3 regions of the Gottfriedia acidiceleris genome follow, and region 2 is predicted to be linked to each of the others. Evidence: riboswitches for the same ligand, from Rfam matches in the RefSeq annotation. Region 2 holds a riboswitch; each other region holds the start of a gene.
The links. A riboswitch is a leader RNA that binds a small molecule or an ion and turns the genes downstream of it on or off. The one in region 2 is predicted to bind lysine.
Positions count from the first base shown of each region.

Region 1 (3,292 bases), 690 kb from region 2:
CAACGTATTGATTAAGTGGGAACGAGTGACGAATTGCTTCAGTAATGAATTTCTTTGCAGTGTAGATTGCTTCTCTTGGTTCTACTCCTTTAGCAAGCTCTGCACAAATCGCTGCAGAATAAGTACAACCCGCACCGTGAGTATATGTAGTTTCAATTCTGTCAGATTCTAGATGCTCGATTTTTTCACCATCAAATAACACATCTATTGCATTTTCATGCTGAATTTTGCTTCCACCTTTAACTAAAACAAACTTAGCACCTAATTCATGGATTTTGCGTGCTGCTTCTTCCATTTGTTCAACAGTGCAGATTGGAGCCATTTTAGCTAACTGAGCAGCCTCAAATAAATTTGGTGTTACAACTGTTGAAAGTGGTACTAAAATTTCTCTTAATGCATCATTTGTCTCTGGGTGAAGAGCCTCGTCATTTCCTTTACAAATCATAACTGGATCTACAACAACTCGATCAATATTATGTTTTTTTATAGTTTTTGCAGCTAATTCAATTATTTCAGTTGAACCAAGCATACCTGTTTTCATTGCTTGAATTCCAACGCCAACAACGATCGTTTCTAATTGTGCCGCAATTGTATCTATATCAATTGGAAACACTTGATGATGCCAATGATTATGAGGATCCATCGCTACTAAAGTTGTAATTGCACTCATGCCATAAACATTACGTTCCTGAAACGTTTTAATATCAGCTTGTAATCCAGCTCCACCACTACTATCAGATCCCGCAAGTGTCAATGCTTTATAAATTGTCATGTGAAAAATTCCTCCTTTGAATTACATAGAATTATTATACAAAAACATAAGTGCTAGGTACAAGACATGAGCATTATGAAGAGTAAATCAAGAAATAGATCTATTAGGTTGAGTCTATTTTTGTCGAAAATTTTATTGACAAACTAGATTAATAGATTGTATATTGAGTTTATAAAAATTAATTTAATATAATCTTTATCTCGTATGGATAGAGGCGCAGTTTTGATTAGTCGTTACTTTGAGGTTTATGGTACCTGTGAAAAGTAATAAAAGGTGAAACTGCCGAAATAATAAATTTACCATTTAAATTTATTATTGGGCCTATTGCTGAATAAGCATAGGACTGTCACAAGATTACTTGTGGAGGGCTATTGAAGAGATGTTGATGCTGTTTGACACATATATTTGAGTCTTAAACACGTGAACATTGCTTCACGTGTTTTTTTGTATTTTTACCAGATTTTCCATGCTTTACATATTGACGAAAATACTGAGTAAAATACACATCATACAACACTTTTATACCGTCCCATATTCTCGCGTAAAGATAAGATTGCAAGAATCAAGAGGAGGAAATAAGATGGGACTAACAAACCCTAAAAATGATAAAGTAGTATCGAATACTCACGATGGTTCTTTAAAAAGGGGCCTTAAAGCAAGACATTTAACGATGATTTCAATTGGTGGTTCAATTGGGACAGGTTTATTTTTAGCTAGTGGAACTTCAATTAGTGAAGCTGGTCCTGGTGGAGCTGTTTTAGCTTACGGACTAATTGGTATTATGGTTTATTTCTTAATGACTAGTTTAGGTGAAATGGCGACTTATTTGCCAGTTTCTGGTTCATTTAGTACTTATGGATCTCGCTACGTTGATCCCGCATTTGGTTTTGCTATGGGTTGGAATTATTGGTATAACTGGGCAATCACTTTAGCTTTTGAATTATTAGCTTCAGCAATGTTGATGAAATATTGGTTCCCACATACTCCAGCTGTTTTATGGAGCGGAATCTTTTTAGTGATTATTTTAGGTTTAAATTTACTGTCAGTTAAAGGCTATGGTGAATCAGAGTTTTGGTTTTCATTAATTAAAGTTGTAACTGTAGTTGTCTTCTTAGTTGTTGGTATTGCAATGATTTTTGGTATTTTAAGTGGACATCATGCAGGTTTCAAAAACTTTACGATTGGAGATGCTCCGTTCCATAATGGATTTTTAGGTGTATTATCAATCTTTATTGTTGCAGGTTTCTCATTCCAAGGTACAGAGTTAATTGGTGTTGCAGCAGGTGAGACAGAACATCCAGAAAAAAATGTTCCAAAAGCTATCCGTCAAATTTTCTGGCGTATCCTTTTATTTTATGTTTTAGCTATTATCGTAATTGGTTTATTAATTCCTTATACAGATCCTGGTCTAATGAAAAACGACGTGGCTGTTAGTCCATTTACTTTAGTATTTGAAAAATTAGGTGTTGCATTTGCAGCTTCTGTAATGAATGCAGTTATTTTAACATCAGTTTTATCGGCAGGTAATAGTGGAACATACGCATCCACTCGTATGTTATATACTTTAGCAATTGAAGGAAAAGCTCCTAAATTTTTAACAAAAGTAAATAAAAATGGTGTTCCTACAAATGCTTTATATCTAACACTTGCAGTTGGTTCACTTGCTTGTTTATCTTCATTTTTCGGTGAAGGTCAAGTGTATACTTGGTTATTAAATTTATCAGGTTTATCAGGTTTCCTTGCTTGGTTAGGTATTGCGATTTCTCATTACCGTTTCCGTAAGGCTTATGTTGCTCAAGGTAAAGATTTGAATGACCTACCTTATCGTGCAAAATGGTTCCCATTAGGTCCAATCTTAGCATTTTTAGCTTGTTTATTTATTGTATTAGCTCAAAACTGGCAAGCTTTCACTGGTAATGCAATTGATTGGCAAGGTGTACTTGTTTCATACATTGGAATTCCTGTGTTTTTAATTGTTTGGTTAGGTTATAAAGTTAAACACAAAACGAAAGTTGTATCTTATAAAGAGATGGATTTATCTAGAAAATGATTATAATATATGGCCCTTTCATCTTTGATGAAAGGGTTTTTTAGTCATTTTAACGATTTTTATGTAAATTTGGAATTTTTGTTCACAAAAACTAATACCTTTAGTATTATAAAACTAAAGGTATTAGTTTTTATTATTAGGAGGGTATAAAATGAAGATTACGAAAAATAATGATCTTTATGAGTTGAGCTTTTTACCCAATTTCTTTCCTGTAAATTGTTTTTTAGTTGAAGAAGAAAACGAACTTACGTTAATTGATACAGCACTATCCTTTAGTGCGACTAAAATAATTGAAGCGGCTAATCAAATCGGCAAAAAAATTACAAATATCGTTTTAACGCATGCGCACGGCGACCATGTTGGATCGCTTGATCAATTAAAATCACTACTTCCTGATGCAGTCGTCTCCATTTCAAAACGAGATGCAAAATTATTAAAAGGCGACACTAGTCTAGAAGCTAGTGAGCCTA
Region 1 is NZ_CP096034.1:1,736,725-1,740,016, forward strand. Features, by position in the region: gene pdxK (pyridoxine/pyridoxal/pyridoxamine kinase) at 1-772, opposite strand, end outside; lysine riboswitch at 974-1,151, shown strand; gene MY490_RS08330 (amino acid permease) at 1,353-2,822, shown strand; gene MY490_RS08335 (MBL fold metallo-hydrolase) at 2,974-3,292, shown strand, end outside.
Region 1: linked by a shared signal. The riboswitch ahead of MY490_RS08330 (amino acid permease) and the one ahead of MY490_RS04935 (aspartate kinase) in region 2 are both predicted to bind lysine.

Region 2 (3,292 bases):
ATCACTTAAAAGAAAAATTAGCGCTACTACCAGATCAGCCTGGTTGCTATTTGATGAAAGATATTCAAGGCACGATCATTTACGTGGGAAAAGCTAAAGTTTTAAAAAATAGAGTTAGATCTTATTTTACGGGATCCCATGATGGTAAGACATATCGATTAGTTCAAGAGATAACTGATTTTGAATATATTGTTACTTCTTCAAATATGGAAGCTTTAATTCTTGAGATGAATTTAATTAAGAAATATGATCCGAAATATAACATCATGTTGAAGGATGATAAATCATACCCCTTTATTAAAATAACTGCTGAAAAACATCCTCGCTTATTAATTACGCGAAATGTAAAAAAAGATAAAGGAAAATATTTTGGACCATTCCCTAATGCTACAGCCGCGAATGAAACAAAAAAATTATTAGATCGTCTATATCCACTACGAAAATGTTCTTCATTACCAGATAAAGTTTGTTTATATTATCATATTGGTCAGTGTCTTGCGCCTTGTGTAAAAGAAGTAACTGATCAACAAAATCAAGAAATAGTTAATGAAATTGCCCGTTTTCTAAACGGTGGGGAAGACCAAATACGAAAAGAATTAGAGGCAAAAATGCTTGCTGCATCTGAACAATTAGATTTCGAGCGAGCGAAAGAGTATCGAGACCAAATTGTATCGATTAAAGCGACTATGGAAAAGCAGAAAATGATGAGTAGTGATTTAGTTGATCGAGATGTATTTGGATATGCGGTTGATAAGGGATGGATGTGTGTTCAAGTTTTCTTTGTTCGAAGAGGAAAATTAATTGAAAGAGATGTTTCATATTTTCCAATTTACGATGAACCAGAAGAAGAATTCCTATCATTTATTGGGCAATTTTATGAAAAACCACACAATATAAAACCAAAAGAAATTTTTGTACCAGATAAAGTTGATACTGAAATTTTAAAAAATTTACTAAAAATTCCTGTATTCCAACCAAAAAGAGGCCAAAAAAAGGAACTTGTAGTATTAGCAAATAAAAATGCTAAAATTGGACTCGGTGAGAAATTTAAATTAATTGAGCGAGATGAAGAAAGAACAGTTAAAGCAATAGAAAAACTAGGGGATAGTTTAAATATTGAAACTCCTTATCGAATTGAAGCATTCGATAATTCAAATATTCAAGGAACAAATCCTGTTTCAGCTATGGTTGTCTTTATAGACGGAAAACCTTCAAAAAAAGATTACCGCAAATATAAAATCAAAACTGTAGTAGGACCTGATGATTACGATTCAATGCGTGAGGTAGTACGTAGAAGATATTCGAGAGCACTAAAAGAGAATTTACCTTTACCAAATTTAATAATTGTGGATGGTGGGAAAGGCCATCTAGCTGTAGTTGAAGATGTACTCCAAAATGAGTTAGGCCTATTCATTCCAACAGCTGGACTTGTTAAAGATGAAAAGCACCGTACTTCAGAGTTATTAATAGGACAACCACCTCAAATTGTCCAACTTGGAAGACAAAGCCAAGAATTCTTTTTATTACAAAGAATTCAAGACGAGGTACACAGATTTGCGATTGAATTCTATCGTCAGCTTCATAGTAAATCAATGGTTCAATCTGCTTTAGATGGCATAGCGGGTGTTGGTGGAACAAGAAAGAAAGCTCTTCTTAAACATTTTGGATCAGTCAAAAAAATAAAAGAGGCATCAATCGATGAGTTAATAGCAGCTAAAATGCCAAAAAATGTTGCAGAAGAAATTTATCAGCATTTCCATAAAGAATAACATAGTTACCAAAATTTATATCTTGACACTATTTTCAAAATAATTTATATTTTAGTTAAAATTAAATGATTTTCTCTCGTAATAGAGGTGCAAAACTTAAAAGTATACTGTCATAGACGTGTGGCGTTGTGATGGACAGTTGAAAGGAAGTTTTGCCGAAATGAAATGAATCCACTATTCATTTTGTTGGGACTGCATTTAAGAAATGTAGTACTGTCGCATAATAGTTATGCGGGGAGCTATTGAAGAGATGTTGATGATTGGTCTATTTTATTTTATTTGTAAATTAGGCGCGTGAACATTGCTTCACGCGCTTTTTTGTATTCTTTTTTAAGTAAAAAGTGAGGATGAGAAAAATGGGAATTATTGTTCAGAAATTCGGTGGTACTTCAGTAGGCTCAATTGAACGAATTCAGCATGTTGCTGAAACAGTAACCAAGTCATATAAAGAAGGAAACCAAGTAGTTACAGTTGTCTCTGCGATGGGACATCATACAGACGAACTAGTTAGTTTAGCAGCTCAAATTAGTCCGCAAAACAGTAAACGTGAATTAGATATGTTACTTACTACAGGGGAACAAGTATCAATTTCGTTACTAGCCATGGCAATCCAAGCAAAAGGTTTTAAAGCTATTTCACTAACTGGTTGGCAAGCTGGAATTCAAACTGAATCTGTCCATGGAAATGCGCGTATAGAAACCATTCAAACTGATCGAATTCAACAATTACTTAATGAAGGATATATCGTAATTGTTGCTGGTTTCCAAGGGTTAAGTGAAAACAATGAAATTACGACTTTAGGCCGTGGTGGTTCAGATACAACAGCCGTTGCATTGGCAGCAGCTTTAAAGGCAGAACGTTGTGATATTTATACGGACGTATTAGGTGTTTATACTACGGATCCAAGAGTTGAACCAAATGCATCTAAATTAAGCCATGTCTCTTATGATGAAATGCTAGAGCTAGCAGCTTTAGGCGCAGCGGTTTTACATCCAAGAGCAGTAGAATTCGCAAAAAATTATAATTTAATTATTCAAGTTCGTTCAAGTCAACATGATGAAATCGGTACATTTATTGGGGAGGAAACACAAATGGAACAACAATCAGTCGTAAGAGGAATCGCATTCGAATCTAATGTAACAAGGATGACGTTAAATGGTTTAAATAACCATGTAGATTTATTACCTAAAATCTTTACTTTATTAGCAAGTGAGGGGATTGATGTTGATATTATTATCCAAAGCGTAACTTCAGATAACTTAGTAAATCTTTCATTCTCGATCAAATCTGAAAATATGTTGGAAGCAATAACGGTTCTAGAATCAAAGAAAGAATTTTTAGGTTACCGCTCATTTGATTTTGAAAGTGAACTTGCTAAAGTTTCAATTGTAGGCAGTGGAATGGTTTCAAACCCAGGTGTTGCTGCAAAAATGTTTAAATTTTTAGCTGAAAGTGAAATCCCTGTAAAAATGGTAAGTACTTCTGAAATTAAAGTATCAACTGTTGTACCAAAATCAAAATTA
Region 2 is NZ_CP096034.1:1,043,547-1,046,838, forward strand. Features, by position in the region: gene uvrC (excinuclease ABC subunit UvrC) at 1-1,769, shown strand, start outside; lysine riboswitch at 1,844-2,019, shown strand; gene MY490_RS04935 (aspartate kinase) at 2,126-3,292, shown strand, end outside.

Region 3 (3,292 bases), 820 kb from region 2:
AGTGTCAGTACCTGAGACACTTAACACAAGTTTGTTAATTATCTACTAGAGTTTTCGATGTAAACTCTGTCATTTCTAACTAAATCTTCATATGTTTCTCGACGAACTACTTCTCTTGAAACACCATCTTTAACAAATACTACGGCTGGGCGACGGATACGGTTATAATTATTAGCCATTGAATAGCCATATGCACCAGTGCAAGATACAGCTAATAAATCATTGTTTTGTACAACAGGTAAATTACAATCCCAAATTAACATATCGCCACTTTCACAACATTTACCAGCAATTGAAACAACTTCTTTATTCTCATCATTTGCTCGATTTGCAAGCATCGCTTCATATTTTGATCCGTATAGTGCAGGACGAATATTATCAGTCATTCCCCCGTCAACAGATACATATTTACGAATTGAAGGAAGCGTTTTTGTTGAACCAATTGTATAAAGTGTTGTTCCAGCTTCACCAACAATACTGCGTCCTGGCTCTAACCATAATTCAGGTAATTTGTAGTCTAACTCTTCACATTGTTGTTTAATTATATTCGTAATTTTTTCTATATGTTTAGCAACAGCTAAAGGCTCATCTTCTGAAGTATAGCGAATACCAAAGCCTCCACCTACATTTAATATTTCAGCTGTAAAACCTAAATCGTTTTTAAGACCATTTAAAAAGCTCATTAATACATTGATTGCATGAACAAATCCATCTGGTTCGAAAATTTGAGATCCTATATGTGAATGCACTCCTAATAATTTTAGGTTAGTTGATTTTAAAGAAACTTCAACTGCTTCATTAGCTTGACCAGACATAATATCGAATCCAAATTTGGAATCTTCTTGACCGGTCATTACATATTCATGTGTATGTGCTTCAACACCTGGCGTAACACGTAACAAGATTGATACTTCTTCATTACGTTGTTCAGCTAAGGCCTGTAATATTTCTAGCTCAAAGAAATTATCGACTACAAAACAACCGATTTTTGCATTTAAAGCTTCTTCAATTTCTTCAATTGTTTTATTGTTTCCGTGAAAGTGAATTTTATCAGCTGGATAACCAGCTTGCAAAGCTGTATATAACTCTCCACCAGAAACAACATCTAGACATAGACCTTCTCTTTCTATTAAGCGGGCTTGTTCAACACATAGAAACGCTTTACTCGCGTAAGCAACTTGATACTTCATTCCCGTTTCTCTTAAAGCTTCATGGAATTCCCTACATTTTGATTCAATTAATGCTTCGTCATAAATGTATAGAGGGGTACCGTAATTTTTTACTAAATCTACAGTATCACAACCTCCGATTTCTAAATGTCCTTCATTATTAATTCGACTATTACCATGTAAATACATTCGTATTCTCCCTTCAAATCAAATGTAAGATCATTCTTAGAAGCTTCCTTCAATGTATTAGTGTATTAAAAAAGACACATGAAGGATATGTTCATGTGCCTATCGCTTTTAAAAAAAGGACTTAGCCAATCACATCTCTTCAATAGCTCTTCACAAACACATGTGACAGTACTACATTTATTAAATGTAGTCCCAGAAATAAAATGTGTGGCAATTTATTTCTTCGGCATAGGATCCTTTCTCATTTCGTCATAAAACCCACAGTTTTCTGAAATGATACTCATATACAATGCAACCTCTACGAATAGACTGTTATTTTTTATATTAGTCTATGTATAACACAGTCTAAAAATAGATGTCAAACCATTTTTAAATTATGTGTCGATTTATATTTAATCGCACACACAGCTTTTGCTTTCCAAAAATAGTATTTATATTATAGAATATGTTTTATGCGAGAGAAAAGGTGATTCAAAAATGAAAAATCATTTCAATAAATATAAATTAAATCTAAAAAAAACAAACCACTAACAAATTGTTAGTGGTTTTTCTTTTTTGTTGCCTTATTACAAAACTCTTAACTTAAGTAGAAAAAATTGGACAGGGGTGAATAGATTGCGTTCAAGCAAAATAGCAGTACTTTCAATATGTAGTAACACATTCATCGTTTTATTAAAATTAATTGTCGGGATTTTTACTGGTTCCGTAGCAATTATCTCTGAAGCAATTCATTCTTTATTGGATTTAGTTGCTTCAGTCATTGCATTTTTCTCTGTAAGGATTTCAAACAGACCGCCCGATAAGGAACATCCTTATGGTCATGGTAAGTTTGAAAATATTTCAGGTACGGTCGAAACAATCTTAATATTTGTAGCTGGTATTTGGATTATCATTGAATCTGTTGAAAAGCTACTTCATCCTACCCCAATTAAAATGCCTTTTATCGGTGTAGTTGTCATGTTAATTGGAGCGTTAATCAATTGGAGAGTAGGAAAAATCGTTCAAAAAGTAGGAAATGATACTCATTCTGTTGCAATGCAATCAAACGCTTTGCATTTATTAACAGACGTTTATTCATCGCTCGGAGTTGCAATAAGTTTAATTTTAGTCAGTCTTACTGGTTGGGATTTTCTCGATGCATTAATCGGAATTGGAATCGCAATTTATATAATGAAAGAATCAATCGAACTTGGACGTAAGTCGTTTACCCCCCTACTTGATACTGGGTTATCTAAAGATGAATTAAAACAAATCGAAAATGTATTATATTCTTTTAAATCCCAATTTATCGAATATCATGACTTACGCACGAGACGTTCGGGTGCTGAGGAGCATATAGATTTCCATTTAGTATTACCATCACACATGAGCATTGAAGAAGCTCATTTACTATGTGACAAAATTGAAGAAGAAATAAAAAAGGTTTTAGTTGATCCTAAAATATTAATTCATGTCGAACCAGAAAATGAGAGAATACAAAAAATTGATTTCATAAATACATCAACTAGAGAAGAACAGGAATTCCAAGGAGTAGGAAATTCATTAAAGGGATAAATAGACATTAGAAAACCCCACAAGAATTTTATAACTTGTGGGGTTGCTTCTATATAAGGACTTTTACTAAATAATAATTTCATCGGAAGGTTGCTCTGAGTCGTCTCCTTTTAATTTTTGAGCTCTCATCGTAACCATTGCATAGCCAATCGCCATAATGATGCCAAAAATATATCCACCAACTGTAAAGATAATTGTACGTGAGTAATATGCTTTTAATCCAAACGTATCAACCATCCACCATTGTGCAACAGCAAAAACGATATCTTTAATAATCCATGCGACAAACAAGTACTGAAACACTTTAAATAGTGAAGAATGTTTATATAATTTTTTACTTTCTTCACGACCTTGCCCCTGTATTGCAGCAATATCAATCA
Region 3 is NZ_CP096034.1:223,980-227,271, reverse strand. Features, by position in the region: gene lysA (diaminopimelate decarboxylase) at 39-1,358, opposite strand; lysine riboswitch at 1,494-1,667, opposite strand; gene MY490_RS01205 (cation diffusion facilitator family transporter) at 1,974-2,912, shown strand; gene MY490_RS01200 (VC0807 family protein) at 2,979-3,292, opposite strand, start outside.
Region 3: linked by a shared signal. The riboswitch ahead of lysA (diaminopimelate decarboxylase) and the one ahead of MY490_RS04935 (aspartate kinase) in region 2 are both predicted to bind lysine.